One region of the Alkalihalophilus pseudofirmus genome, then DNA from elsewhere that is predicted to be linked to it. Evidence: a T-box and tRNA genes for the amino acid it is inferred to sense, from the RefSeq annotation. Region 1 holds a T-box; the other regions hold tRNA genes.
What was found. The T-box of region 1 lies ahead of tyrS (tyrosine--tRNA ligase). A T-box ahead of a tRNA ligase gene usually reads a tRNA of that ligase, here a tRNA-Tyr.
Positions count from the first base shown of each region.

Region 2: it has a tRNA-Tyr gene. The T-box ahead of tyrS (tyrosine--tRNA ligase) is inferred to sense a tRNA for this amino acid. The anticodon was not compared.
Region 3: it has a tRNA-Tyr gene. The T-box ahead of tyrS (tyrosine--tRNA ligase) is inferred to sense a tRNA for this amino acid. The anticodon was not compared.
Region 4: it has a tRNA-Tyr gene. The T-box ahead of tyrS (tyrosine--tRNA ligase) is inferred to sense a tRNA for this amino acid. The anticodon was not compared.

Region 1 is NZ_CP117835.1:3,267,455-3,274,926, forward strand. It holds gene PQ478_RS17315 (GAF domain-containing protein) at 1-126, shown strand, start outside; gene PQ478_RS17320 (sensor domain-containing diguanylate cyclase) at 174-2,060, opposite strand; gene rpsD (30S ribosomal protein S4) at 2,546-3,148, shown strand; gene tyrS (tyrosine--tRNA ligase) at 3,247-4,491, opposite strand; T-box leader at 4,585-4,791, opposite strand; gene PQ478_RS17335 (transglycosylase domain-containing protein) at 4,996-7,472, shown strand, end outside.
Region 2 is NZ_CP117835.1:2,884,403-2,891,874, forward strand. It holds gene PQ478_RS15370 (YqzE family protein) at 24-215, opposite strand; gene PQ478_RS15375 (shikimate kinase) at 263-763, opposite strand; gene comGG (competence type IV pilus minor pilin ComGG) at 756-1,145, opposite strand; gene comGF (competence type IV pilus minor pilin ComGF) at 1,157-1,588, opposite strand; gene PQ478_RS15390 (type II secretion system protein) at 1,575-1,982, opposite strand; gene comGD (competence type IV pilus minor pilin ComGD) at 1,876-2,349, opposite strand; gene comGC (competence type IV pilus major pilin ComGC) at 2,321-2,626, opposite strand; gene yidD (membrane protein insertion efficiency factor YidD) at 2,800-3,042, shown strand; tRNA gene PQ478_RS15410 (tRNA-Leu) at 3,224-3,305, opposite strand; tRNA gene PQ478_RS15415 (tRNA-Lys) at 3,315-3,390, opposite strand; tRNA gene PQ478_RS15420 (tRNA-Glu) at 3,399-3,473, opposite strand; tRNA gene PQ478_RS15425 (tRNA-Ser) at 3,485-3,575, opposite strand; tRNA gene PQ478_RS15430 (tRNA-Asn) at 3,577-3,651, opposite strand; tRNA gene PQ478_RS15435 (tRNA-Ile) at 3,653-3,729, opposite strand; tRNA gene PQ478_RS15440 (tRNA-Gly) at 3,745-3,815, opposite strand; tRNA gene PQ478_RS15445 (tRNA-Arg) at 3,986-4,062, opposite strand; tRNA gene PQ478_RS15450 (tRNA-Gly) at 4,072-4,143, opposite strand; tRNA gene PQ478_RS15455 (tRNA-Gln) at 4,149-4,223, opposite strand; tRNA gene PQ478_RS15460 (tRNA-His) at 4,234-4,309, opposite strand; tRNA gene PQ478_RS15465 (tRNA-Tyr) at 4,325-4,409, opposite strand; tRNA gene PQ478_RS15470 (tRNA-Asp) at 4,427-4,503, opposite strand; tRNA gene PQ478_RS15475 (tRNA-Met) at 4,508-4,584, opposite strand; tRNA gene PQ478_RS15480 (tRNA-Ser) at 4,620-4,712, opposite strand; tRNA gene PQ478_RS15485 (tRNA-Ala) at 4,721-4,796, opposite strand; gene comGB (competence type IV pilus assembly protein ComGB) at 4,954-6,018, opposite strand; gene comGA (competence type IV pilus ATPase ComGA) at 6,015-7,049, opposite strand; tRNA gene PQ478_RS15500 (tRNA-Gln) at 7,233-7,304, shown strand; gene mscL (large conductance mechanosensitive channel protein MscL) at 7,412-7,472, shown strand, end outside.
Region 3 is NZ_CP117835.1:170,257-177,728, reverse strand. It holds gene glmM (phosphoglucosamine mutase) at 1-208, opposite strand, end outside; gene PQ478_RS01010 (CdaR family protein) at 235-1,479, opposite strand; gene cdaA (diadenylate cyclase CdaA) at 1,472-2,296, opposite strand; gene PQ478_RS01000 (anti-sigma factor) at 2,593-3,243, opposite strand; gene sigW (RNA polymerase sigma factor SigW) at 3,257-3,820, opposite strand; gene PQ478_RS00990 (aspartyl-phosphate phosphatase Spo0E family protein) at 4,027-4,200, shown strand; tRNA gene PQ478_RS00985 (tRNA-Ala) at 4,251-4,326, opposite strand; tRNA gene PQ478_RS00980 (tRNA-Gly) at 4,334-4,408, opposite strand; tRNA gene PQ478_RS00975 (tRNA-Lys) at 4,444-4,516, opposite strand; tRNA gene PQ478_RS00970 (tRNA-Gln) at 4,523-4,597, opposite strand; tRNA gene PQ478_RS00965 (tRNA-Tyr) at 4,605-4,689, opposite strand; tRNA gene PQ478_RS00960 (tRNA-Thr) at 4,706-4,778, opposite strand; tRNA gene PQ478_RS00955 (tRNA-Val) at 4,782-4,857, opposite strand; tRNA gene PQ478_RS00950 (tRNA-Glu) at 4,904-4,978, opposite strand; gene PQ478_RS00945 (Rpn/YhgA-type helix-turn-helix domain-containing protein) at 5,168-5,356, shown strand; tRNA gene PQ478_RS00940 (tRNA-Thr) at 5,592-5,667, opposite strand; tRNA gene PQ478_RS00935 (tRNA-Asn) at 5,675-5,749, opposite strand; rRNA gene rrf (5S ribosomal RNA) at 5,762-5,877, opposite strand; rRNA gene PQ478_RS00925 (23S ribosomal RNA) at 6,061-7,472, opposite strand, start outside.
Region 4 is NZ_CP117835.1:631,294-638,765, forward strand. It holds rRNA gene PQ478_RS03230 (16S ribosomal RNA) at 1-1,388, shown strand, start outside; rRNA gene PQ478_RS03235 (23S ribosomal RNA) at 1,876-4,815, shown strand; rRNA gene rrf (5S ribosomal RNA) at 4,894-5,009, shown strand; tRNA gene PQ478_RS03245 (tRNA-Asn) at 5,018-5,092, shown strand; tRNA gene PQ478_RS03250 (tRNA-Ser) at 5,097-5,190, shown strand; tRNA gene PQ478_RS03255 (tRNA-Glu) at 5,217-5,291, shown strand; tRNA gene PQ478_RS03260 (tRNA-Val) at 5,317-5,392, shown strand; tRNA gene PQ478_RS03265 (tRNA-Met) at 5,557-5,633, shown strand; tRNA gene PQ478_RS03270 (tRNA-Asp) at 5,638-5,714, shown strand; tRNA gene PQ478_RS03275 (tRNA-Phe) at 5,727-5,802, shown strand; tRNA gene PQ478_RS03280 (tRNA-Tyr) at 5,877-5,961, shown strand; tRNA gene PQ478_RS03285 (tRNA-Trp) at 5,969-6,042, shown strand; tRNA gene PQ478_RS03290 (tRNA-His) at 6,056-6,131, shown strand; tRNA gene PQ478_RS03295 (tRNA-Gln) at 6,142-6,216, shown strand; tRNA gene PQ478_RS03300 (tRNA-Gly) at 6,223-6,297, shown strand; tRNA gene PQ478_RS03305 (tRNA-Cys) at 6,316-6,389, shown strand; tRNA gene PQ478_RS03310 (tRNA-Leu) at 6,406-6,494, shown strand; tRNA gene PQ478_RS03315 (tRNA-Arg) at 6,501-6,577, shown strand; tRNA gene PQ478_RS03320 (tRNA-Leu) at 6,605-6,686, shown strand; gene ilvD (dihydroxy-acid dehydratase) at 7,459-7,472, shown strand, end outside.

The sequences.
Region 1 (7,472 bases):
CCCATTATAAAAGATGGTAATCTAGTTGGGGTTCTTGATATTGACAGTCCAATACTAAATCGTTTCACTGAAGAAGATCAAACACATCTTGAAGCGTTCGTTGAAGAATTAGAACGGCACATATAAACAAAATAATAGTTAAATTAAATAAAGCCTAAAAACAATGAATGTTTTTAGGCTTCTTCTTTAAGTGAAGAACTCTCTTGAGCCACATGAATCCGGTTTTTACCTAACCTTTTGGCTGTATAAAGCCCGTCATCAGCTTCTTTAATTAATTCTTTTAGCGAGCGGGCAGCTTTATGATGATGCCAATAAGAGACACCGCATGAAACCGTAATAGGCGGCTCGGTTTGATATTCAACAGCTTCTACGATGCGCACGGCAATTTTTTTAGCATCTTCTAAATTGACTTTTGGCAGATATAGAGCTAACTCTTCCCCTCCCCACCTTGCTGCAATATCCTCATCACGAATATTTTCCTTCATAATCTTAGCCACTTGAATAAGCACTTCATCTCCAATTTGATGTCCGTGTGTATCATTAACCTGTTTAAAGTTATCCACATCAAATAGAAGATACGTCCCATAGCCATCATTTTCAAGCGAGGCTCTAATTTGCTGATCTAAATAACTTCTAGAATATAAGCTGGTTAGATGATCGGTAATTACGAGTTTTTCTAACTTCTCATGAAGCATAGCATTTGTAAAAGCTAATGTAGAGTGATGTGCGAGAGATTGCAGCAGCTTAAAATGATCGTAACTGAAACAATACGGCTTCTGATCCAGCACGATAACCACACCTTTTAAGACTCCACTTTGAATCATCGGCACCGCTAAAAGACTTCGATAATAAGAGTGCTGAAAGAGCTTGTGACTTTTAGAGTCCCCAACAAACTGCGGTTCTCTATGGTATTTCATCTCCATAAACAGCGGGTTGAGCTTCTTTAAGAGTGAGGGGTCATTGAAAACAGGTGTACTACCTTCTAACACAGTAATTTCTCCCTCTTCAAAGAGAACAAAACCTACTTGTTCAGCTCCAAATGATACAAGAATCTGTTGAGTCATAAAGGTAATTGTATCTTTTAGTCTTAATTTTTCATTTAACTGGTGGGATGTTTGATTAATAAGCTGCAGATCTTGATTTAAGTTTCTAGACTGCTGATAAAGCTCGGCATTCTCTAAAGCGTTTCCCCCAGTATCCGCTAGGACATTAATAAACTCGAGGTCATGTGTGTGAAGGACAATGTCTGTATCAGCCTCTAATTCTATGACCCCGTAAACCGCTTGTTTGCCTCTAAGCGGCGCAAAAACATTCAGTTGTTTTTCATTTCTATCTATTTGGAGCTCTCCTTTTAAATAAGCATGCTCGGCCAATCGGTTATGGTTATCCATTCCATACACCAATGGTTTAATTGATAGGTCATGATCAATTTTCCACTCATGCGTTAAATATAAATGAACATTCCAATTAGGGAATACTTGATTAATAGCCGTAATAATTTGTTTTAATACTTCGTTTATATCCATAGATCCATGACACTTCTTTGTTACTTGCAAAAGAAGATCTCTCTTCATGCTGACGGTAGTGGATTTCGAGCAATTATAGCCCTGGGCAAATAGTGTTTGGAAAGGAATCATCTCTAGGTGTCCTGCAGCAAACGCATCTGCATCTTTTTTTGTAGGGAAAGTATGAATAATCAATCCATATAATATCGATTTATAGTATAAGGAGATACATACATTCCAGCTTGGAGAAGTGGTAATTAAACTGCCCTCTACTACTTTCATGGAATGATCATGAGTCTTTTTGAACCAGCTCTCGATCTCTTTATTATTCTGATGTATACCTTTATCTGCTTCTTCCCCTTTAACGAGTTCAAATTGTTCATTATTTCTTTCATAAATGGCTATCTTCTCTAAATGATTAGGCTTACCCACTTTTAATGCGAGGGCATGGTAAGAAGAAGCTAATGCATAGAAATTAATTTGATAGTCTGCTCCTTTTAACCATTGATCAACAGTCATCATTTCCCCAACCGTAACTTCATTCCGTGGATTCATCTACTTTTACACCACCATATATAGGAAAATACTTAATTTACTCTTAAATATTACTGGTTCATATAGGCTTATCTAGAGAAAATGTCACAAACTATAGGATAATGTAATCAAAAAAAACCATTCTCAATTATACCTTCTAGGTATTTGTTACTGTCATTATAAATCAACTTATAACACATTACTATTATTTTCCACGATATTATTTTGAAAACCTTCCGACAATTTTCACAAGAATCGCCTTTTCTTGTTTCCTCTTGACTTTCGCCCCTATTAAGCTTATACTCGAATTTGTGTGAAATACGACAGCCTAGGTAAACTTAATATGTCCGGTCATTTTGTTCCTCGATTAGCGGCTGCAAACTGAGGTGCATCACGTAACTTCTAGCTGTCGAAGCGAAGATGCATGAAGGCAAAATGAACATATTAAAGAGATTACCCATCGGTTGTTATTTTGCAACATCAAAATAACAAGGAGGAGTCTTATTATGGCTCGTTATACAGGTCCATCTTGGAAATTATCTCGTCGTTTAGGAATCTCTCTAAGCGGTACTGGTAAAGAATTAGCAAAGCGTCCGTATGCTCCAGGGCAACACGGTCCAAACCAACGTAAAAAATTATCGGAATACGGTCTTCAACTACAAGAGAAGCAAAAGCTTCGTCACATGTTTGGTGTGAATGAGCGTCAATTCCGTCGTATCTTTGATGATGCTGGCAAAATGCCTGGTATCCACGGTGAAAACTTCATGATTCTTCTTGAGTCACGTCTTGATAACCTTGTTTACCGTATGGGTCTTGCTCGTACTCGTCGTGCTGCTCGTCAGTTAGTTAACCATGGTCACATCATGGTTGATGGAGGTCGTGTTGACATTCCTTCATACCGTGTTAAACCTGGTCAAACAATTGCTCTTCGCGAAAAATCTCGTGACTTAAGCGTTGTTAAAGAAGCTCTTGAAGCTAACGATTTCACTCCAGCATACGTAACATTCGATGCTGAGAAGCTTGAAGGTACTTTCAGCCGTCTTCCTGAGCGTTCTGAACTTCCTGCTGAAATCACTGAAGCTCTTATCGTTGAGTTCTACTCTCGTTAATCGCTTCAAAAAAGACTCTGGGATCTCCCGGAGTCTTTTTTATTTGACTAAATAAAAAAAGAAGAACGCATTCCCCGTTCTTCTTTTTTTATCTTCTATTAATGTGTTACAAGCTTAGCAAATTTACGCTTACCTACTTGAACGATTAGTCCATCTTCTATTTTAATTTGGGCTTGAACATCTTCTACTTTTTCTTCATTTACTTTAACACCGCCATTTTGAACCATACGACGTGCCTCTCCTTTAGAAGACATCATCTTCAATTCAACCAGCAGCTCCACAACCCACACAGCGTCTTCCCCGCTCCACTTCACTTCAGGGATGTCTGTTGGGAGGGTACGCTTTTGAAAAACTGTTTGGAAGTAGCTCTTTGCTTCATCAGCAGCATCTTTTCCATGGTACATTTCCACAAACTTAGCACCTAGATTCATCTTTGCATCTCTTGGATGTACTGAACCATTCTTGATCCCTTCTTCTAGAGCATTGATCTCATCCATAGGAATATCTGTTGCCAGCTTGTAGTATTTAATCATTAATTCATCTGGAATCGACATCGATTTACCAAATATTTCATTTGGCGACTCATCAATACCAATGTAGTTATTAAGGGATTTAGACATTTTTCTTTCTCCGTCAAGCCCCTCAATTAACGGCAAAGTCATAGCTACTTGCTTCTCTTTGCCATATGCCTCTTGAAGTGTACGTCCCATTAAAAGATTGAACTTTTGATCCGTTCCTCCCACTTCAATATCAGACTCTAACGCCACAGAATCATATCCTTGCATTAATGGGTAGAAGAACTCATGAATGGAGATCGGCTGACCAGATTTATATCTTTTCTCAAAATCATCTCTCTCAAGCATTCTAGCTACTGTCATATTAGCAGATAGACCGATAACATCCTCAAATGATAAAGCTTTGAGCCATTCTGAATTGTAATAGATCGTTGCTTTTTCCATGTCGAGAATTTTTCCGTATTGCTCTACATACGTCATTGCATTACGTTTTACATCTTCATCACTTAATTGCTTTCTAGTTTCAGATTTCCCAGTAGGATCACCAATTCGTCCGGTAAAGTCACCGATAAGCATTTGGATTTCATGACCTAGTTCTTGGAATTGACGCAGCTTGTGCAGGGGAACCGTATGTCCAAGGTGAACATCAGGCGCAGACGGATCCATCCCTAGCTTAACTTTTAACGGCTTACCTGTACGAACCGATTTTTCAATCTTCTTTTTTAATTCATGTTCTGGGGTAATTTCTACCACGCCGCGTTTTAGAATCTCTAACTGACGTTCTACCTCTTGTTCTTGTTCTAGTGTTAACTTCGTTTCTTCACTCATTTCATGCTGCCTCCTTTATTTAAATAATCCTTTTTCATCATGTTGGAAATAAGCATCTAATCTAAAATTGGACATAAAAAAAACTCCTCCCAAAAAAGGGACGAGGTTCTCGCGGTACCACCCTTGTTGAAGCTATCACTAAATAAACTTCCACTCAACATGATAACGGTATGACCGTTCTTGCTACGCAAGAATTGGCTCCAGGCTGTAATTCGAATACTGCTTCCCTACTGATTTCCACCTGCCATCAGCTCTCTTAAAAGTAAAACAGTACCTACTCCGACCCTTCAAAGCTGTTTACATATACTGTTCTCTTTTTACCACATTTCTATTTTTGTTGTCAATCGCAGACTTTCTTAGATTTTGTAAAAACATATCATCCTATGTAAACCTATGCTATAATATTGCTGATATTCTAGCTATAGATGCAATTATTTTACACATTATTTCTTTAGCTATAATGCCTGATACTATGGGCCTTTGAACTTAATAAGGAGGTTTGCTATGAAGAGTTTCTACTCTCAAATGCAACAAAAACTGAGGTTATTTTCAGAGTCATTACATGAAAAACAAGTCTTTCGAAAGATCGGCATTACATACCAAGTTTTTTGGAATTTATTCCTAATTGTTATGATCGTGGGATTAATGTCAATCTTTTTCATAGGAGGAACTGCCGCTGGATATTTCGCTTCTCTAGTTAAAGATGAGCCTCTTCGGTCACCAGATGAGATGGTAACAGACATCTATGACTATGAAGAAACCAGTCAGCTGTTCTTTGCCGATGATACGTACTTGGGTGAGCTCCCTACTGAGCTCGAACGACATCAGGTTTCTTTAGATCAAATGTCGGACCATGTCAAGAACGCAGTAATTGCAACAGAAGATGAGCACTTCTTTGAACACGAAGGAATTGTCCCTAAAGCGATTTTGCGAGCTACATTCCAAGAAGTTGCTAATTCATCTGTTCAAACTGGCGGAAGTACACTCACTCAGCAGTTAATTAAGCAGCAAGTTCTTTCGAGTGAAGTCTCTTTTGACCGTAAAGCTACAGAAATTTTACTAGCTATGCGGCTAGAACATTTTCTTGAAAAAGAAGAAATTTTAGAAGCCTACTTAAATGTCGTTCCGTTTGGACGTAATGCATCTGGAAGACAAGTGGCAGGCGTTCAGGCAGCTTCACAAGGGTTATTTGGTGTGGATGCCAAAGATCTATCCATTCCGCAAGCAGCCTTCATAGCTGGTTTACCCCAAAGTCCATTCGGTTACACTCCTTTTACCGGGAATGGTGAGGTGAAAGAGAATTTAGATCCGGGGTTAAATCGTATGCAAACCGTACTTAGACGAATGCATGAGGGCGGTTTTATTAACGACCGTGAATACGAAGAAGCATTAGAATTTGATTTACGTGAAAATTTAACAGACCGTACGCCATCGCCGATTGAAGAATATCCGTATTTAACACATGAAGTGATGAGACGTGCTAGTGATATTCTCTACAGTCAAAAACTTGAAGAACATCAAGAAGAGCTGAATGAACTAGAAGGCGATGAGCGCCAATTGTTTCTTACTGATCTTCGCTCTGAAGCAGATGCAGACCTAAGACGAAAAGGGTTTAGAATTCATACAACAATAGATAAAAATGTATATAATGCGATGCAAGAAGCAGTTAATGACCACTCCTTATTCGGTCCACAAAAGGGTGATGACCAAGAAGAAGTCGGGGCTGTCTTAATTGAAAATCATACAGGAGCGATTAAAGGCTTTGTAGGTGGACGCGGGGAAGGCGAAACAACAAACCATTACAATTACGCGACTCAAGCCTACCGTTCAAATGGTTCTACCATGAAACCATTGCTAGCCTATGGGCCTGCTTTAGAAATTGGAGTGATTCAGCCAGGCATCGTAGTTCCTGATACGCCTGCCACATATAGCGGTGGACAACCTTATTCTAATTTTGATAATAGTTATGCTGGCTTAATCTCTGTACGTGAGTCACTGGCTCGTTCTCGTAACATACCTGCTGTTCGTTCTTTCCAACGAGTTCCACATGAACAACTACGAGAAACGATGATTAATCTAGGATTCACCCCAAATGATGAGAGTCAGCCTTATGAGTCTGCCGCTCTTGGGGGAGCCTTTGATGTCACAGTTGAGCAAAATACAAGTGCCTTTTCAACATTTGGCAACGGAGGAAATCGAACCGATCCGTTTATGATTGAACGAATTGAAACAGCAGACGGCGACATAGTATTTGAACACGAGATAAAACAAGTAAATGTATTTACACCTCAAACAAACTATTTGAGCATTGATATGATGCGAGATGTTTTGCGAGCTGGCGGTACAGCAAGCTCGGTACCCGGCCGCTTAAAATTCTCAGCTGATTGGGCTGGGAAAACAGGTACGACCGGTGAATTCAGAGATTCTTGGTTTGTGGCTACAAACCCTAATGTAACACTTGGCGTTTGGATTGGTTACCGTCAAAACCAGCCGATCGATAGAGTCGTGAATGGGTTGCGTTATGGTCCTAGGACGCAGCGTATTTGGGCTAACATCGCCAATGCTGCTTATGATCAAAATCCAAACTTATTGGCTCCAAGTGAAAGCTTTGCTATGCCTGAAGGAATTGTGCGCAGATCTGTCTGCAGCATTACAGGTCAAGCTCCTACCTCATTATGTGAGCAAGCAGGACTCGTTCGGTCAGACTTATTTAATGTTAACTTCCAGCCTGGTTCTGGAGATAATTTAGATAGTGCACGATATGTTACGATAAACAGTCAAAACTATTTAGCACTTGATTCGACTCCGCAAGAATTTACAGATGTCGGAGTGACCGTTCCTGATACAGTCTTTGGGGTCAGCAATATAGGTGAATATTTACCTGACTCTATGCAAGGGGTTGTCCCTGATCGAGATGCACCAAATAACGGACGGTCCCCTGGGGCAGTCAGCGGAGTATCATTAAACGGTCAAACATTATC
Region 2 (7,472 bases), 380 kb from region 1:
ATCAGGAACATTTCCCCTAAACTTTACAGCTGCTTTTTCGATTTCCTTTTAAATAACAGACTGATTGCAAAAGGAATAATCCCGAAAGTGCGATACGCAAACGGCGGGCGTTCTGCTTTTCTTGCTTCACGCTCCTGTTTTCTCACTTCCTTTGGTTGATCAAGCCTTAACACAAGCTGCTGTGTGATAAATTTAATGTACTCATTTAATGACATGGCCATCACCTCAACGATTATTCGTTTTAGTATAGCCGATTTTCACCTTATTTAAGCATAGCTGACTTCAACTCAGCAACGATTTCAAGAATGGACCTCCCTGTAGTGTCTAAGTGGATATCTGCTTCTTTATATAACGGCAAGCGGTCTTCGTACATGGATTGAATATCACCTTTAGATTTCTCTTTAAGCAACGGCCTAGAATCATCATTAGACGTCCGGCGAATAACTTCTTCGATGGCACAGTCTAGAAATATCACTGTTCCAGACCCTTTCATAATTTGTCGATTTTCCTCTTTTAGAATGATCCCGCCGCCGGTTGTAATTACAGCTTTTTTTTGAGTCAACTCTCTTAATGCTGCCGTTTCAAGACTCCTAAAAAGCTTTTCTCCCCCTTCATTAAAAATTTCTTTGATTTTCTTTTGTTGATCTTCTTCAATCCATTGATCCGTATCGATAACCTGATATCCTAACGCTTTGCCTAAAGCTTGGCCTACCGTTGTTTTACCAGAACCCATAAACCCAGTAAGATAAATTCGATCATTCATCACGTTTGGAAACCTCCCAATATTCTTTAATGCTTTGATGGTAGGGGTCGTAATAAAACTGCGCTCTACGTACATGGGTTGAACCCAATAGTTCTGCAGTTGCAGCGACCTGCCATTCCGTCTCACTTTTACTCATTGTAATAAGTGTAACGGTACCATCCTCGTATGAAAAGAATAAAGTTGAGTTTTCTGTACTTGGTGCGTGAACGATAAAGTCTACGAGACCTCTTTGAATCAATGTATCACCCTTTAATATGAATTGCTGCTCAACAGCAAACCTCTTCTCCTGGAGATATACATTCGTTTGTACCGTCAAACCAAACAACAGGAATGTGCATATAATTAATACAATAGGGTAAACAAAGCCTCTATCATTCCTCATTTATAAACTCCTTAATACACACCATACATCGGCATCATCGATCTGCTCATGGCCTCTCCATTTATAAGAGTCACCGTACATCGATATTTCTTCTGCTCCCGCTCACAATAAAAAGATTGAACATTATACAACATTGGTACATATCCGCTGTTGTTTGAGAATCGTCTAATTTGGCCGGTGTCAAGTTGTCTATAACTTACTTCCGTGTCATCCCCTTTAATTAAAACCACCTCTCTCCCCTCGATTCTAATTGTTCTGGATTCCTTCACTTCATCCGTTAATTGATTAAAAAACACCATCAATTCTAGCTTTTCATGAGTCTCGTGATTTTTTGTATGTTGTATGACTCCCATGATGGTAGGAAAGACAAACACAAGAACGCCTAAAATGCTTAAGACAAGCAAAATCTCGAGTAACGTAAAACCTTGTTCATTTTTTCGCATAGAGACACCTATGATATCGCCTTTTATTAGCACCCGTATAGGCAACACATACTTCATACTCTCCTGAAGTTGATCGCGTCTCCTCAACAGTCATCCACAAAGGCGCTGTTGGAGTCTCTACACCTGTTAAATAATTTTGTATCGACTCTCTAAGTTGTTCACCTGCCAAGTTTTCCTGTTGCAAAGTTAAACGTTCATTATAAACAACAAGAGAGGCGGGCAGGATTGCTAAGGTGCAAACAGAGAGAAGTGAGAGAGCGAGAATAACTTCCATCAAAGTAAAACCACTAGAGTTTTCGATAATGCACCCTCCCTTTTCCAAGAAGGATTGTGTAAGCATAGGTTTCTTTTTGAATGTTGAGATGCATTGTGCCTGAAAAACGCGGATTGCCATTATCCAAAAACTGAATTTCAATTCTAGGTAGGCTGTGAGAAGAAAAAGACATGTTCTCCACAGTGAAAGGCCTAATAAAATAAACCTTTCCTCCTAAATTCATGATTTGATATTGGTTTTGATTTGCCATTATTCTAATAATAATTGTCTCACCACGAGACATAGCTATATGCTGGGCTAAAAGGATATCTTCCTTAAATTGATCGGCAATTTCTTTTGTTTTATAGGTGTTCATGGAAGCGGGAAGGTAAATAATGGGAAGAAGAACTAACATGGAGAGAATAGAGAGAGTAATTAAGAGCTCGGTTAAGGTGTATCCAGCTTGAGAGTATGTTGACTTATCCTTCAACAACTTTACCGTTTTCAATCTTTAGCGGAGCACCGTTTGGACATACCGTTGTCTCAATATATTCGGCAGTTTCAAGCACATCGAGGCTTGCTGGCTTTTCTTTTGTTTCAATTTCATAGGCGTGTACCTGTGTCTGCAGGAGTTTAATCGTTGCATCACAACCTTTTGAGCCTGCAACTTCGTTATTTTTCACCATATTCGGGATAGCAATTAAGAGGAGGATCGAGATGATCATTAACACGACAAGCATTTCAACAAGGGTAAAACCACGTTCGTTGGATAGAAGCATTTTCATTTTTCATCACCTCAAAGATAGGATATAATACGAGGAGCTGTACAGGGGGGATCTTAAACACTTGCCTCCTTTCATGAGTCATTATTTGCTATTATTAGACATAGATCATCCAAAATCCTTCTAAAAGATAAAAAAACTTTCTGAGATATCGAATCAATTAAAGTGAGGTTAGTATGCAAAAAATTTTAGTCCTCTTTATTCGTGGTTATCAAAAATTCATTTCCCCTTTGAAGCCCCCTACATGCCGATTCTACCCTACCTGCTCTCATTATGGTATTGAATCCATAAAACGCTTTGGGGCCTTTAAGGGAAGTTGGTTAACAATTAAACGCCTAAGTAAATGTCATCCTTTTCACCCTGGCGGAATTGATTTAGTGCCTGAAAAAGAAAACGAAAAAGAGACGAGAAACAGCTAGCTATACCCATCAGGGAATAGCTAGCTGTTTTATTTTCATTTCATGTTGGCTTATCTATTTACTCTATACTTGCTGTTAAGCGCCCATCTGACCTATAGGCATAAATGGTATATCCTGAGGATGCACCACTCGAACATCTAAACAAGAAGCTGCCCTATAATGGACAGCTTCTTCTATGTAGTGCGGGTGAAGGGAGTCGAACCCCCACGTCATAAGACACTAGATCCTAAGTCTAGCGCGTCTGCCAATTCCGCCACACCCGCGTATGAAAATGGTGAGCCATGAAGGACTCGAACCTTCGACCCTCTGATTAAAAGTCAGATGCTCTACCAACTGAGCTAATGGCTCAAACTAAATGGTGACCCGTACGGGATTCGAACCCGTGTTACCGCCGTGAAAGGGCGGTGTCTTAACCGCTTGACCAACGGGCCATTCATAAAAGTGGCGGAGAAGGAGGGATTTGAACCCTCGCGCCGCTTGCGCGACCTACACCCTTAGCAGGGGCGCCCCTTCAGCCACTTGGGTACTTCTCCATGGCTCCACAGGTAGGACTCGAACCTACGACCGATCGGTTAACAGCCGATTGCTCTACCACTGAGCTACTGTGGAATGGTGGGCCTGAGTGGACTCGAACCACCGACCTCACGCTTATCAGGCGTGCGCTCTAACCAGCTGAGCTACAGGCCCATGGAAAAATGGAAAAGCGGGTGATGAGAATCGAACTCACATCATCAGCTTGGAAGGCTGAGGTTTTACCACTAAACTACACCCGCATATTAAAATAATCGTTGCTTTATTCAGCTCTCGCCAAATACTATGTCTCTTCCTCTTCTAGCAACTCAAGAAGTTAAATGTGTCGAGACAACTCGCAGATAATACATAGTAGTATTGCTCGTGGCTGAGGTTTTACCACTAAACTACACCCGCATATAAAGTAAATAAATGGTGCGCCCTGAGAGATTCGAACTCCCGACCTTTTGATTCGTAGTCAAACACTCTATCCAGCTGAGCTAAGGGCGCAAATATAAAAGCGGAAGACGAGATTCGAACTCGCGACCCCCACCTTGGCAAGGTGGTGTTCTACCACTGAACTACTTCCGCAAAAATGGCTGGGCTAGCAGGATTCGAACCTACGCATGACGGAATCAAAATCCGTTGCCTTACCGCTTGGCGATAGCCCAAAACTAAAAATGGGGCGACTGATGGGAATCGAACCCACGAATGCCGGAATCACAATCCGGTGCGTTAACCACTTCGCCACAATCGCCACCTTAGTAATAAATGGTGGAGGGGGACGGATTCGAACCGCCGAACCCTGAGGGAGCGGATTTACAGTCCGCCGCGTTTAGCCACTTCGCTACCCCTCCACTATACTGTTTTTAAATGGCGGTCCGGACGGGACTCGAACCCGCGACCTCCTGCGTGACAGGCAGGCATTCTAACCAACTGAACTACCGGACCATTTTGGTTGCGGGGGAAGGATTTGAACCTCCGACCTTCGGGTTATGAGCCCGACGAGCTACCGAACTGCTCCACCCCGCGTCGTTTTAAAGTAGTATTTACTATTTAAGAAAATATGGCGGAGGAAGAGGGATTCGAACCCCCGCGCGGTTTAACCCGCCTGTCGGTTTTCAAGACCGATCCCTTCAGCCGGACTTGGGTATTCCTCCGCGATATATGGTGGAGCCTAGCGGGATCGAACCGCTGACCTCCTGCGTGCAAGGCAGGCGCTCTCCCAGCTGAGCTAAGGCCCCATATGTAATGCGATAAAAAGAGATTACCTTTTCTATCGTTGTTTTTTCGCTCACCAGCGACGTTTAATAATGTACCATGAATCGCAATAAAAATACAAGCCTTTTTTGAAAAAAAGTTATATTTTTTTAAAAAGGCTTGTAACTTAAGGTATTCGCCCTATTGCAGAGAGCCAATCATTTGAAACATAGGAAGCATAATAGCAAGGAATAAAATAAAAATAAAAGCTCCAATTAAAATAAAAATAAAAGGTTGTAAGTAATCCATCACTTTGGTTAACTTCTCTTCTAATTCTGAGTAAATCAATGTACTGAAATTTTCTAGATCTTCTCCTAAGTAGCCCGTCCTCTCTCCATTCTCGATGACAAAACTTAATTCTTTTATAAAATAATCTTTTTCTTTTACTAAAAGATAAAATGGTGTGCCAAGTTGCAGTTCAGACTTGATTTTAATCACTTCTTGCTGGAAAAATGGCAGATGATTTTGTTTTTCGAACAGAGATAATGCTTGTTGAAGGGAGGTTCCTGAGAGAAGAAGACGTCCTATTTGAAGGGAGAAAAAATAGGTGCTTAATTGTTTTACGATCTGATTGACAAAGGGAGTGTTTAATAAAAACTTCATTCTTCTACTTGGCGGCCATCTTTTCTTAAACAGAAATATATAGAACAAAGAAAACACTGTTAAAAGGATTGTTGCTGCTCCTATGTACGGGATAGCTGTTAGAGAATGCAGAACAATAGTAGTTAACAGCGGAGGGTCCCCCTGCATTGTTTCAAATAAAGAATTGAAATGAGGAACAACAAACAAATGGAGTACAATTAGAACGACGAAACAAATCCAGACAAGCATTACTGGGTACCTCAACAGCTTATACATTTGATGTTTCGTAACCTGCCGCTTTTCTAATAATGTTCCAGCTTGTATAAATCCATCACTTATCTGTCCATGATATTGATAAAAATAAAGAAATGAAATCACATCTCTTGGGACCGGCAATTGAGAGAAAGACTGATGAATTTCTTGACCATTCTTAAGAGATGCCTGCACTTGTGTGAGGGGGACCGAAACTTCTTTTGGAAGATGTATAAGCATAAATGATAAGGCGTGGTCCATAGAATATCCTTGCTTTAACAACTTCCCTAAAAGTTTAAATGATCTTGCATACACCATTTGCTGATTACCGTTAAAAATAGATGTTTGCTTATAAGTAACCCGATCATTCACCCCTCCCCACCCCTTTCACACTCGTTTGTATAACCCAGAGCCCAAGCCTTTCTTAGTTGGTTTTCTAAAGTATTTGTCTCTCTTGTTAAACCCTTGTTCACCATCTTTCTAATTTGCTCGTTATGATCAAACGTATAGAGGGAACCACGATTATAGATAGGCATGTGATTAAAAGACTCTGCTTCCATTCTTACCTTGCTTTGACGATTAACTAAACACTGACAGATGACTGCCTGTAATCCTTCACATACATCTTGTTTAGACACACCAAATTCCAACATCCTTAATACGGCTGAGTAATTATTATTTGCATGCACAGTCGCAAAAACAAGATGTCCTGTCAAAGCTGCTCGAATGGCTAATTTAGCCGTTTTTTCATCTCGGATTTCTCCAATCATAATGACATCTGGATCATGTCTTAAAGCTGCCTTCAACCCAATATCAAAGGTAATACCTGCCTTATCATTTGTTTCAATTTGTATAAGATAATCAAGAGTTCTTTCAACGGGATCTTCGATGGTAATAATTTTTTTGGAAGAGGTATAGAGGATTTCTTCTAAACATGCGTATAAAGTGGTTGTTTTACCAGAGCCAGTTGGTCCTGAAATTAAACACAGTCCTTGCCGGAGAGTAGTGATATATTGGAGTTGTTGAACATTCGATGAAAGGATCGGGAGATGTATTAATTCTTTTTTTCGCTTTTGAGGTAATAGCCGCACAGCTAAACTTTCTTTAGAACGTGTAGGGAGGGTTGATAGTCTGAGATCAATTTTTTCTTTTTTTACAACAATTGTCATCGCATTACTTTGAGGAAACCGCCTTTCTCCTATATCCATGCCACAATGATACTTTAAGTGCCCAAGCACTCTCTCACCTAACATAAGAGGAATCGATTTATAATCGTACAAGGTACCATTCATTCTAAACTGAATGAGCCATTCACGTTCTAGAGGGACTAAATGGATGTCGGTGGCATGTACACTTACTGCTTCTTCAAACATGGCCATACTTATTTTTTCTACATCATACAAATCTCTCTCTCCTCTCGATTTAAAAGATCAATGTAAAAAGAATAATTATAAGGAACGTCATTCAAAGGTGATTCAATATGATTATTCTTTCGATAAGAACGGTTATTCGATATTTTTTCAAAAAATCCTGCAATAAAAATGAATAAACGAACAAAATCAGGTTACTCTATAAGTACAGAGCGATGGGCTATAGCCAAGTGGTAAGGCACCGGACTTTGACTCCGTTATTCGCTGGTTCGAATCCAGCTAGCCCAGTATATCTAAGAAGTGGACATGAAGCATTCATGTCCACTTTTTTATCATTTGTTCATGACTTATGCATAGGTTTGTATAGAACAACCTTATAATTGCAGGTGGTGACAATGAATATTTTACATGAATTTAAAGAATTTGCTGTTCGTGGAAATGTGATTGATATGAGTG
Region 3 (7,472 bases), 980 kb from region 1:
CTGCACCAATAGACAAGAGCCCGGCAACTAATGCGCTCTCAAGCATTTCACCTGAAATCCGCGTATCACGTCCAATGACCACACGCGGTTTATCTGTTTGCTTAGTTAAGACATAACCACCCATTCTCCCTAACTTAAATGCAAGCTCAGGTGTTAAATCCTTATTTGCAACTCCTCTTACACCATCTGTACCAAAATATTTACCCATGTTTTAACTCTCTCCTTCAGCTATCATCACTCAGATTCTGATTGGTCTGAGACGATTACCTCTACATTTGTTTTACTCACACTAAACCGAATATTTTGAGGGCCGTTAATTTGAATAGGAACGGAATGCTCCCCTTCACTTAAGCCGCTAACATCAATATAGACTTGAATATCATCTACAGAAAATTGGTCGAGATTCGTTTCTGCTCCGTGAGCAATAATAGAAAGGGTATCATCCTCTCCTTCATTGAAACGGACATCTGTTTCGTCGCTCGCACCAATCATTTCAATCGATACATCTGACCATTGTCTAGATTCTTCTTCTGCTACATTCACAGTCACTTCCACCACTTCAGGATCAATCGTCTGCACTCCTGCTGGTACAGGAAGCTCCATTGTGAAAGTTTCGCTTTCTGTTATTTCATCAAGGTCAATCGTTAATCCTTCTAACACATTTATCGACTCGATCACATCAAAGGGACCGTAGATAACCGCTTCTTTTGGTTCAACGTTTACTGACTCGATACTTAAGCCTTCTTCAAGCTCGCCTTCGCGTGAGACTTTAATCGGCACACTTTTATTAGGGCTTGTGACAGGCACCCTTACATCAACAATACCTGGTTCTACATCTAAGTGAAGCTCATTTCCGCTGCTGTCATACAGTTTAACCGGTACGGCTTCCTCAAGCATTTTATCTGCGTCTGTCACATCTACATAAGCTTTAGCATCTGCTACTTCAGCAGCTACTTCCCTCGCTGCTGTCACTGTGACATTAACAGGAGAAACCATCGGCGTGCCTACTGAATAGCCTTCCTTTACCCCATCAGTATTGACAAGCTCTACATCAACCGGGATAGACACGGTTTGCTTTTCTTGGAGTTCCACTCTAGCAAATTGAGGCACAATAGAAACGGATAAATCACCCGGAAACCCTCTATGTTGAATGCTTAGTGTATGTACTCCTTCTTGTCTCTCTGTAACATCTACAAAAACCTCATATGTCGGTCTCATCAGCTGAAAAAATGCGATTGCACTTTGAGAGCCGCTTAATTTCACCTGAACATGCTCGGTTTGATCGACAATTGCAAAATTCTCTTCATCATATAAAACAGAAACTTCCACTTCTTCAAGCGTTGAAGTTCTATCACTTAAGGATGGCAATATGCCAGGCTGGCTGGTCAAATCATCCATATTCACCATCGCAAATAACATCAAAGCAATAAAGAAGGAAATAATTTTTACAAACCAATGACTGTTAAATAGTTTATCCATTCTTCTTCCCTCCCCACTTCCAGCGAGAAGATGTTTGCTGCTTGCTTTCTGTTAACAAATTATTTTCTAGCAATAACCTTAATTGTTCTTCATCTAGATCCCTGTGCAATTCACTATTTTTAGTTAATGAAATCGCACCCGTTTCTTCTGAGACAATGATCGTTAAACAATCTGTAACCTCACTGACTCCAAGCGCTGCTCTGTGACGCGTCCCGAGTTCTTTTGAGATAAATGGATTCTCAGATAAAGGAAGATAACAACCTGCAGCCAATATCTTATCTCCTTTAATAATAACGGCTCCGTCATGCAGAGGAGTATTCGGGATAAAAGTGTTGATTAATAGCTCTGATGTTAAGTGAGCGTCCATTGCAATACCTGTTTCCACATAATCAGACATCCCCGTCTCTCGTTCAACAGACATTAACGCTCCAATGCGACGTTTCCCCATATAAACAGAAGCCTTTACGATGCCTTCAATTGATTTTTTCGTAGAATCATCTTCTGGTGGTGTTCTGCTTGAGAAAAAGCGTCCTCGGCCCAGTTGTTCAAGCGCACGTCTCAATTCCGGCTGGAAGATGATAATAATCGCTAACAAACCATAAGTTAAGGTTTGAGACATGAGGAATTCAAGCGTTCTAAGGCCAAAAAATCTACTTATAAACCATACAACGAGGATAACGGTTATCCCTTTAACAAGCTGTACTGCTCGTGTGCCGCGTATGATCATAATGAGCTTGTACACAACGTATGTGACAAGTAAAATATCTACAACCTGCCCAATATAATTGAGCCACGTATAATCCTCGAATGGGAACATGGCACTTTCCTCCAAACCATTAGCATTCAACTACTACTTTCATTGTTTACCCGTAATCTATACATAATTTTGTAGGTATTAGTCATTTTACACAACTTTTATTCATTCAAAACGAATTGTCTTCAATATAAGCAATAACTCATTGAAGTCATTTCATGAAGCCATTTCACTCAACTGTATCATTATACCATACATTCATTATTTCTTTTTAGACCCGTTTCTCGCTCAATTAGAAAAGATTATTAATAAAGGTCATTAAAAAAAGCCCCTTATCGGAGCTCAGTTATCAGGCCTTACTATTGCTCGTCTCGTTGAATAATTGAGAGAACTTCATTGAAGAAAGTTTTCGTGTGATACCATACCCAATCAAGCACTTGGTCTACTTCATCAATTTCTCCTGAAACACTACCGGCAGAAGCTAAATACGGTTGGCTGTTCACTAATAAGATATTGCCCCGCACCTCACCTTCCACCACTAACTCTCCATTTCGAATGACAAGATCGCCATCAATCACTTCTCCCTCGGGAACAATGACACGTCCACTTTCATGATCAATCTGAACATTCCCTGAGCCTGTAAAGCTAATTTGATCATTATTGTTCCCTTGCCATAAAGTAGAGATACTTGTTGACATGAGTAAAATAAATACAGCAGCCGCTACAAGAATAGGGTGGTTCTTCATCCACCGCTTCCAAGTAGATTTGGTTTTTGATGTGGTTTTCTTTTGAGGCAGGTCAGCCATCACTTTTGCTGTAAAATCTTTAGGTGCTTCAATATGGGAGGCACTTTGGACAAAGGCAATAGCCTTCTTTAATTCACGAACATGCAGCATGCAATGAGGACATTCATTAAGGTGTTTTTCTAACGTTTGTCTCTCTGTTGAAGTGGCTTCACCGTCTAAGTATTTATGAATTAATTGCTCATAGCTTTGTTCACATTTCATCATTAAGTCCTCCTTTCTACAAATGACGCATTCGCTTTCTTAGCGCTTCTCTGCCACGGTGAATACGAGTCTTCACAGTAGATACAGGCAGATCCATAATCTCACTAATTTCCTTTAATGAAAGGTCTTCTAAATATTTCAATATGATAGCTGTTCGATATTTAACAGGCAGCCTATTAATTTCACCTTGAACCCACTCCTGCATTTCAGCGGTGACAATTTGTTCTTCAGGAAGATCATCACTTGCTGCTAATTGACTTTCATAGGTTAGATCCCGAGACCCTTGAACTTGATCTTGCAAATAGAAATCAGGCTTCTTTTTTCTCAAACGGTCAATCGCCACATTTGTTGCAATGCGGAAAATCCATGTTGAGAACTTACGATTCGTATCGAAACGATCGAGATTAGTATAAGCACGGAGAAAAGCCTCTTGAGCGACATCTTGTGCTTCATGAGCGTTACCAACCATACGATATGCTACTTGATATACTTTGTCTTTATATAACTCTACCAACTCTGCAAATGCTTGCTCATCACCTTGTTTTATTTCTAGGATGATTCGTTTCACAATCGCTTCCATTATTTATCCCCTGCTTATATTCAATCTATAGTGATTTACGTTTGGATTTATTATTAGGTTTCATTCATTAGGTATTATTTCATTTTTTTCTTTGCTTCTATTATTTTATCATAAAAAAATATAACCAACTTCCTAATGATGTTTTAATTTGATAATAATGGGTATTCAAATAATAACCAGTTATTTCCGTTAGGAGGGTGTAAAATATGCTTATGATGACATGCTCACACAACGATCTTCTTTATCAAATTGAAGCAGCTAGACATAAATTGAATGAACTTGCACAGACAATGCCCTTGCATTCAGAATTGATTGTTTGGCAAAGTCAACATTTAGATGAATTACTGAACGAATATGATTTGTTATTAAAAGAAGAATAAAACAATAAAAAACCCTTAGCTGGCAGGCTAAGGGTTGAAATATGTAAGTTTGGTGGAGCCTAGCGGGATCGAACCGCTGACCTCCTGCGTGCAAGGCAGGCGCTCTCCCAGCTGAGCTAAGGCCCCTTATGTATGGAGCGGAAGACGAGATTCGAACTCGCGACCCCCACCTTGGCAAGGTGGTGTTCTACCACTGAACTACTTCCGCATCAGTTCACCTTAGGAAGATGAACGATATAAAAATGAGCCATGAAGGACTCGAACCTTCGACCCTCTGATTAAAAGTCAGATGCTCTACCAACTGAGCTAATGGCTCTAAAAATGGCTGGGCTAGCAGGATTCGAACCTACGCATGACGGAATCAAAATCCGTTGCCTTACCGCTTGGCGATAGCCCAACATAAATGGTGGAGGGGGACGGATTCGAACCGCCGAACCCGGAGGGAGCGGATTTACAGTCCGCCGCGTTTAGCCACTTCGCTACCCCTCCACTTAACTAATAAGAGTGCCGGCCAGAGGACTTGAACCCCCAACCTACTGATTACAAGTCAGTTGCTCTACCAATTGAGCTAGACCGGCATATGGTGGAGGATGACGGGCTCGAACCGCCGACCCCCTGCTTGTAAGGCAGGTGCTCTCCCAGCTGAGCTAATCCTCCATAGCTTGTCTTAAAAGTAAGTCATTTATGTATGATATAAAATTAATGGTGACCCGTACGGGATTCGAACCCGTGTTACCGCCGTGAAAGGGCGGTGTCTTAACCGCTTGACCAACGGGCCATTGTTTCAGAATGTGTCGTTTCTTGCTGACAAAAAGTATTATATCCAATATTCTTTTCGATGACAACCCCTTTTGTACATTTTTTTATAGATTTTTTTCTTTTTTTTATTCTACTGTAAAAACCATTGATTATACGAACGCATATTCGCTATACTATAATAAATAGCATACGTAATGGAGTGATCTTAATGAATCTAGATCAAGAAATACTGCAGGCGGATTTAATTAAAAAGTTTCAATATGTTAAAAATCAAGCTAGAAATGAAACAAGGCTAGAAGTGGCTGAAAGAATGATTGATTATGGAATTGACTTGCAGCTTGTGCGAACTGTTACAGGTTTAACTCATGAAGAGCTAAAAAGCCGTTCAACGCGATAGAGAGGCCCTCTTATTGGTCAACAACTACTTCTACCTGCTAGCAACCCCATTTCACTAAAAAAAGCTCTCTCAGGAGCAAAATCCTGAATGGGAGCTTATCTTTAATTTATAGACTTTAGAAACTACTGTATTGAGTTGACTATATTAAGATTAAGAGTGAAAATATACTTTTCTACAAATAAAAAACCAACCTCAACAGGCTGGTTTGATCTATAGATATAAGATAAAGTCTCTCTGGAGCTTCCAAGCGGATTCGAACCGCTGACCCCTACCTTACCATGGTAGTGCTCTACCTGCTGAGCTATGGAAGCATAAAAATGGCTCCACAGGTAGGACTCGAACCTACGACCGATCGGTTAACAGCCGATTGCTCTACCACTGAGCTACTGTGGAACGTAAAAAAATGCCTGGCAACGTCCTACTCTCACAGGGGGAAGCCCCCAACTACCATCGGCGCAAAAGAGCTTAACGACCGTGTTCGGCATGGGAACGGGTGTGACCTCTTTGCTATCGCCACCAGACTATGATTTACTTCAGATGATCTTCACATTTCTTCGTCAGCTTCCTCATTCATGTCCTCACGTATGCTTGATACGCTCCGGGCATTCACTTCGTCGCTTCCTCGAACTGTTCGATCCTCTTTGTAAATGTTTGAGATGGTTCTCTCAAAACTAGATAATGTGTAAACATATGTCAAGAATAATTTGGATAAGTCCTCGACCGATTAGTATCTGTCAGCTCCACATGTCGCCATGCTTCCACACCAGACCTATCAACCTCATCATCTCTAAGGGGTCTTACTGGATTAACTCCATGGGAAATCTCATCTTGAGGGGGGCTTCATGCTTAGATGCTTTCAGCACTTATCCCGTCCACACGTAGCTACCCAGCGATGCTCCTGGCGGAACAACTGGTACACCAGCGGTGTGTCCATCCCGGTCCTCTCGTACTAAGGACAGCTCCTCTCAAATTTCCTACGCCCGCGACGGATAGGGACCGAACTGTCTCACGACGTTCTGAACCCAGCTCGCGTACCGCTTTAATGGGCGAACAGCCCAACCCTTGGGACCTACTTCAGCCCCAGGATGCGATGAGCCGACATCGAGGTGCCAAACCTCCCCGTCGATGTGGACTCTTGGGGGAGATAAGCCTGTTATCCCCAGGGTAGCTTTTATCCGTTGAGCGATGGCCCTTCCATGCGGAACCACCGGATCACTAAGCCCGACTTTCGTCCCTGCTCGACTTGTAGGTCTCGCAGTCAAGCTCCCTTTTGCCTTTGCACTCTACGAATGATTTCCAACCATTCTGAGGGAACCTTTGGGCGCCTCCGTTACTGTTTAGGAGGCGACCGCCCCAGTCAAACTGCCCACCTGACACTGTCCCTGAACCGGATCACGGCTCGAGGTTAGAATGTCAGCACAGTCAGGGTAGTATCCCACCGACGCCTCCATCGAAGCTGGCGCTCCGACTTCCAAGGCTCCTACCTATCCTGTACAAACTGTACCAACATCCAATATCAAGCTACAGTAAAGCTCCATGGGGTCTTTCCGTCCTGTCGCGGGTAACCTGCATCTTCACAGGTACTATAATTTCACCGGGTCTCTCGTTGAGACAGTATCCAAGTCGTTACACCATTCGTGCGGGTCGGAACTTACCCGACAAGGAATTTCGCTACCTTAGGACCGTTATAGTTACGGCCGCCGTTTACTGGGGCTTCAATTCAGAGCTTCTCCCGTAAGGGATAACCCCTCCTCTTAACCTTCCAGCACCGGGCAGGTGTCAGCCCCTATACTTCGCCTTGCGGCTTCGCAGAGACCTGTGTTTTTGCTAAACAGTCGCTTGGATCTTTTCACTGCGGCTCTCTCGGGCATACACCCTACCAGAGCACCCCTTCTCCCGAAGTTACGGGGTCATTTTGCCGAGTTCCTTAACGAGAGTTCTCCCGAGCGTCTTAGAATTCTCTTCTCGCCTACCTGTGTCGGTTTGCGGTACGGGCACCTCTCACCTCGCTAGAGGCTTTTCTTGGCAGTGGAGGATCAGGAACTTCGGTACTAAATTTCCCTCGCCATCACAACTCAGCATACGTGAGAAGCGGATTTGCCTACTTCTCAGCCTA
Region 4 (7,472 bases), 1.4 Mb from region 1:
GCTAATACCGGATAATCCGTTCCACCTCATGGTGGAGCGGTAAAAGATGGCCTCTGGCTATCACTTACAGATGGGCCCGCGGCGCATTAGCTAGTTGGTAAGGTAACGGCTTACCAAGGCGACGATGCGTAGCCGACCTGAGAGGGTGATCGGCCACACTGGGACTGAGACACGGCCCAGACTCCTACGGGAGGCAGCAGTAGGGAATCTTCCGCAATGGACGAAAGTCTGACGGAGCAACGCCGCGTGAGTGATGAAGGTTTTCGGATCGTAAAGCTCTGTTGTTAGGGAAGAACAAGTGCCGTTTGAATAAGGCGGCACCTTGACGGTACCTAACCAGAAAGCCACGGCTAACTACGTGCCAGCAGCCGCGGTAATACGTAGGTGGCAAGCGTTGTCCGGAATTATTGGGCGTAAAGCGCGCGCAGGCGGTCTCTTAAGTCTGATGTGAAAGCCCACGGCTCAACCGTGGAGGGTCATTGGAAACTGGGAGACTTGAGTACAGAAGAGGAGAGTGGAATTCCACGTGTAGCGGTGAAATGCGTAGATATGTGGAGGAACACCAGTGGCGAAGGCGACTCTCTGGTCTGTAACTGACGCTGAGGCGCGAAAGCGTGGGGAGCAAACAGGATTAGATACCCTGGTAGTCCACGCCGTAAACGATGAGTGCTAGGTGTTAGGGGTTTCGATGCCCTTAGTGCCGAAGTTAACACATTAAGCACTCCGCCTGGGGAGTACGACCGCAAGGTTGAAACTCAAAGGAATTGACGGGGGCCCGCACAAGCAGTGGAGCATGTGGTTTAATTCGAAGCAACGCGAAGAACCTTACCAGGTCTTGACATCCTTTGACCACTCTAGAGATAGAGCTTTCCCCTTCGGGGGACAAAGTGACAGGTGGTGCATGGTTGTCGTCAGCTCGTGTCGTGAGATGTTGGGTTAAGTCCCGCAACGAGCGCAACCCTTGATCTTAGTTGCCAGCATTCAGTTGGGCACTCTAAGGTGACTGCCGGTGACAAACCGGAGGAAGGTGGGGATGACGTCAAATCATCATGCCCCTTATGACCTGGGCTACACACGTGCTACAATGGATGGTACAAAGGGCTGCAAAACCGCGAGGTTGAGCGAATCCCATAAAGCCATTCTCAGTTCGGATTGTAGGCTGCAACTCGCCTACATGAAGCCGGAATTGCTAGTAATCGCGGATCAGCATGCCGCGGTGAATACGTTCCCGGGCCTTGTACACACCGCCCGTCACACCACGAGAGTTTGTAACACCCGAAGTCGGTGAGGTAACCTTTTGGAGCCAGCCGCCTAAGGTGGGACAGATGATTGGGGTGAAGTCGTAACAAGGTAGCCGTATCGGAAGGTGCGGCTGGATCACCTCCTTTCTATGGAGTATTTAACTCTAGTCGATGTATGATCTTACGATCATATACGCTTTGGATCTTTTGTTCAGTTTTGAGAGAACACAAAACTCTCTATTAAAAGCTTTTGCTCCTGCGATTACTCGTCGCAAGGCTGCATGAAGCGAAAACTGAGAAGTGTTACATGATGTAAATGAAGTCAGTAGCCTTGTTCAGTTTTGAAGGAACTATCCTTCAATTAGATACTAATTCTCACCAAGTTGAGTAAGAGTTAGTACTTGGTTCTTTGAAAACTAGATAATGAAAACGGACAAAGAGAAACGAGAAGATCGAGGATACGATCAAATGAGTGCTCGGATCGTACATCGGTACGTGAGAACACGAGTTGTGAAGTAGACGAAGAGATTCGAAGTTTATCTGAAGTCCATGTAAACATATTTGTTCATCGGTATCTTTTAATAGAGAAGATTGAACGAGCATGTCAAGAATTCAACAACCTTTTTTAAATTTTGGTTAAGTTAGAAAGGGCGCACGGTGAATGCCTTGGCACTAGGAGCCGAAGAAGGACGCGACGAACGGCGAAACGCCTCGGGGAGCTGTAAGTGAGCTTTGATCCGAGGATATCCGAATGGGGGAACCCACTATTCGTAATGGAATAGTACCCATACCTGAATACATAGGGTATGAGGAGGCAGACCTGGGGAACTGAAACATCTAAGTACCCAGAGGAAGAGAAAGCAAATGCGATTACCTGAGTAGCGGCGAGCGAAACGGTATCAGCCCAAACCAAGAGGCTTGCCTCTTGGGGTTGTAGGACACTCTATACGGAGTTACAAAGAAATAGGATAGGCGAAGCGATCTGGAAAGGTCCGCGACACAAGGTAACAGCCCTGTAGTCGAAATTCTATTTCCTCCTGAGTGGATCCTGAGTACGGCGGGACACGTGAAACCCCGTCGGAATCCGGGAGGACCATCTCCCAAGGCTAAATACTCCCTAGTGACCGATAGTGAACCAGTACCGTGAGGGAAAGGTGAAAAGCACCCCGGAAGGGGAGTGAAACAGATCCTGAAACCGTGTGCCTACAACTAGTTGGAGCCCGTTAATGGGTGACAGCGTGCCTTTTGTAGAATGAACCGGCGAGTTACGATGTCGTGCAAGGTTAAGCTGATAAGGCGGAGCCGTAGCGAAAGCGAGTCTGAATAGGGCGAATGAGTACGCCGTCGTAGACCCGAAACCGTGTGATCTACCCATGTCCAGGGTGAAGTTCAGGTAACACTGAATGGAGGCCCGAACCCACGCATGTTGAAAAATGCGGGGATGAGGTGTGGGTAGGGGTGAAATGCCAATCGAACTCGGAAATAGCTGGTTCTCCCCGAAATAGCTTTAGGGCTAGCCTCGAGGTTGAGAGTTTTGGAGGTAGAGCACTGATTGGACTAGGGGTCCCCACAGGATTACCGAATTCAGTCAAACTCCGAATGCCAAAAACTTTTACTCGGGAGTCAGACTGCGAGTGCTAAGATCCGTAGTCAAGAGGGAAACAGCCCAGACCATCAGCTAAGGTCCCAAAGTATACGTTAAGTGGAAAAGGATGTGGAGTTGCCCAGACAACCAGGATGTTGGCTTAGAAGCAGCCACCATTTAAAGAGTGCGTAATAGCTCACTGGTCGAGTGACTCTGCGCCGAAAATGTACCGGGGCTAAACGTATCACCGAAGCTATGGATTGACACCTTAGGTGTCAGTGGTAGGGGAGCGTTCTAAGTGCAGCGAAGTCAGATCGTGAGGACTGGTGGAGCGCTTAGAAGTGAGAATGCCGGTATGAGTAGCGAAAAGAGGGGTGAGAATCCCCTCCGTCGAAAGCCCAAGGTTTCCTGAGGAAGGCTCGTCCGCTCAGGGTAAGTCGGGACCTAAGCCGAGGCTGAAAAGCGTAGGCGATGGACAACAGGTTGAAATTCCTGTACCACCTCCTCACCGTTTGAGTAATGGGGGGACGCAGTAAGGTAGGGTAAGCGCACTGATGGATATGTGCGTCCAAGCAATTAGGCTGAGAAGTAGGCAAATCCGCTTCTCACGAAGGCTGAGTTGTGATGGCGAGGGAAATTTAGTACCGAAGTTCCTGATCCTCCACTGCCAAGAAAAGCCTCTAGCGAGGTGAGAGGTGCCCGTACCGCAAACCGACACAGGTAGGCGAGAAGAGAATTCTAAGACGCTCGGGAGAACTCTCGTTAAGGAACTCGGCAAAATGACCCCGTAACTTCGGGAGAAGGGGTGCTCTGGTAGGGTGTATGCCCGAGAGAGCCGCAGTGAAAAGATCCAAGCGACTGTTTAGCAAAAACACAGGTCTCTGCGAAGCCGCAAGGCGAAGTATAGGGGCTGACACCTGCCCGGTGCTGGAAGGTTAAGAGGAGGGGTTATCCCTTACGGGAGAAGCTCTGAATTGAAGCCCCAGTAAACGGCGGCCGTAACTATAACGGTCCTAAGGTAGCGAAATTCCTTGTCGGGTAAGTTCCGACCCGCACGAATGGTGTAACGACTTGGATACTGTCTCAACGAGAGACCCGGTGAAATTATAGTACCTGTGAAGATGCAGGTTACCCGCGACAGGACGGAAAGACCCCATGGAGCTTTACTGTAGCTTGATATTGGATGTTGGTACAGTTTGTACAGGATAGGTAGGAGCCTTGGAAGTCGGAGCGCCAGCTTCGATGGAGGCGTCGGTGGGATACTACCCTGACTGTGCTGACATTCTAACCTCGAGCCGTGATCCGGTTCAGGGACAGTGTCAGGTGGGCAGTTTGACTGGGGCGGTCGCCTCCTAAACAGTAACGGAGGCGCCCAAAGGTTCCCTCAGAATGGTTGGAAATCATTCGTAGAGTGCAAAGGCAAAAGGGAGCTTGACTGCGAGACCTACAAGTCGAGCAGGGACGAAAGTCGGGCTTAGTGATCCGGTGGTTCCGCATGGAAGGGCCATCGCTCAACGGATAAAAGCTACCCTGGGGATAACAGGCTTATCTCCCCCAAGAGTCCACATCGACGGGGAGGTTTGGCACCTCGATGTCGGCTCATCGCATCCTGGGGCTGAAGTAGGTCCCAAGGGTTGGGCTGTTCGCCCATTAAAGCGGTACGCGAGCTGGGTTCAGAACGTCGTGAGACAGTTCGGTCCCTATCCGTCGCGGGCGTAGGAAATTTGAGAGGAGCTGTCCTTAGTACGAGAGGACCGGGATGGACACACCGCTGGTGTACCAGTTGTTCCGCCAGGAGCATCGCTGGGTAGCTACGTGTGGACGGGATAAGTGCTGAAAGCATCTAAGCATGAAGCCCCCCTCAAGATGAGATTTCCCATGGAGTTAATCCAGTAAGACCCCTTAGAGATGATGAGGTTGATAGGTCTGGTGTGGAAGCATGGCGACATGTGGAGCTGACAGATACTAATCGGTCGAGGACTTATCCAAATTATTCTTGACATATGTTTACACATTATCTAGTTTTGAGAGAACCATCTCAAACATTCACTGTAAAGTGAATCATAGTCTGGTGGCGATAGCAAAGAGGTCACACCCGTTCCCATGCCGAACACGGTCGTTAAGCTCTTTTGCGCCGATGGTAGTTGGGGGCTTCCCCCTGTGAGAGTAGGACGTTGCCAGGCTTTAATATTCCACAGTAGCTCAGTGGTAGAGCAATCGGCTGTTAACCGATCGGTCGTAGGTTCGAGTCCTACCTGTGGAGCCAATTAGGAGAGCTGTCCGAGTTGGCCGAAGGAGCACGATTGGAAATCGTGTAGGCGGTGTAAAACCGTCTCGAGGGTTCGAATCCCTCGCTCTCCGCCAGCAAAGATTTCATATACTTATTAGTTGGCCCGTTGGTCAAGCGGTTAAGACACCGCCCTTTCACGGCGGTAACACGGGTTCGAATCCCGTACGGGTCACCATTTATATATCTATTATTTCTGCGATGGAGGATTAGCTCAGCTGGGAGAGCACCTGCCTTACAAGCAGGGGGTCGGCGGTTCGAGCCCGTCATCCTCCACCATTTATATCATACTCATTTACTTTTTAAAACGACGCGGGTGGAGCAACGAGCACTACATCATGAGAAACTTCGAGTAACCTCGACGCATGATAGCATCGTTGGCAAAACTTTTAGAGGAGAGGTATTCTTCTTTGAAAAAACAACATCCGTTTACTTTAAAACGACGCGGGGTGGAGCAGTTCGGTAGCTCGTCGGGCTCATAACCCGAAGGTCGGAGGTTCAAATCCTTCCCCCGCAACCAAAATGGTCCGGTAGTTCAGTTGGTTAGAATGCCTGCCTGTCACGCAGGAGGTCGCGGGTTCGAGTCCCGTCCGGACCGCCATTTTAAAAATAAGGCTTGGTAGCTCAGTCGGTAGAGCAATGGACTGAAAATCCATGTGTCGGCGGTTCGATTCCGTCCCAAGCCACCATCTTAATATATCAATTATATTAATTTAGTATTGACGAATTGATAGATGATATTGTATTATAGGTATTGTTGTTTGGAGGGGTAGCGAAGTGGCTAAACGCGGCGGACTGTAAATCCGCTCCCTCAGGGTTCGGCGGTTCGAATCCGTCCCCCTCCACCATCTTCATAGGGGCATAGTTTAAAGGTAGAACAGAGGTCTCCAAAACCTCCGGTGTGGGTTCAATTCCTACTGCCCCTGCCAATATATTATTACGGCGATTGTGGCGAAGTGGTTAACGCACCGGATTGTGATTCCGGCATTCGTGGGTTCAATTCCCATCAGTCGCCCCATTTTTAATTTTGGGCTATCGCCAAGCGGTAAGGCAACGGATTTTGATTCCGTCATGCGTAGGTTCGAATCCTGCTAGCCCAGCCATTTTTTGCGGAAGTAGTTCAGTGGTAGAACACCACCTTGCCAAGGTGGGGGTCGCGAGTTCGAATCTCGTCTTCCGCTCCATTTTTTTGTTTAAATTGAGGCGGCATAGCCAAGTGGTAAGGCACGGGTCTGCAAAACCCTTATCCCCGGTTCAAATCCGGGTGCCGCCTCCAATGATTTTTCTGCCGTGCCGGGGTGGTGGAATTGGCAGACACACAGGACTTAAAATCCTGCGGTAGGTGACTACCGTGCCGGTTCAAGTCCGGCCCTCGGCACCATATATTGCGCCCTTAGCTCAGCTGGATAGAGTGTTTGACTACGAATCAAAAGGTCGGGAGTTCGAATCTCTCAGGGCGCACCATTATTTTTTTTTATCTTTTTTTGATTTGCCGGTGTGGCGGAATTGGCAGACGCGCACGACTCAAAATCGTGTTCCTTCTGGAGTGTCGGTTCGACCCCGACCACCGGTACTTAATAGCTACTAATACCAAGACTTCAACGTTATGTTGAGGTCTTTTTTTTATTGTTTTCGTAACACGATCAAAATAACTTAAAATCGTGTGCGTTGGAGCCTGTTAGTGAAAAACGAAATAATTAACTGCTGATGAATTACGAATGATTAAGAAGAAAATTAATGATGACGAAGCATTTGATAAATTCTTTAGAGATTGCTATCTCAGAAATCTTAGACCAGCAACCATAACTTTAAGCATTAAGGAACGGTTTCTCAAGTACAAAATCAATATTTTGCTACATAATCAACCTAAACTGTGCAGCATAATCTTCATTTCAGGGTGACTTTGTGAAAGAATTTAAGAGTTTAAGAACAAGATGAACACTTCCGATACGAACACGCTCTTTACGTCTTATCTTGTTAGGAGATACCCCAACTACAAATTTGTTAAATAGCTGCAAAGATTGAATCCATACTTTCTAAAAAAAGCATTGATCTAAAGAGGGATTAATGCTTTTTTTGTTTAAGTATGTTATTATGATATTTTAATATTCTTTATATTTCGATAAAATTATACAGAGCTTCAGGATTTTTAAGTTGAGGGGTTGTTTTTTTCTAATTAAAGTAAACTTATAGTTTACTTGGAAGTGGAAGTTTGCAATAGACAAAACCTGTGCACAGTTGTTTACCAAGATGGATCAACGAGATGCTTTAACTTGTTTTTAGTTAGAATAATCTAGCTATACATTTTATTTTAAAATTATAAAGATGAAGGAGAATGTGTTCAAATGAGTAAAAATAT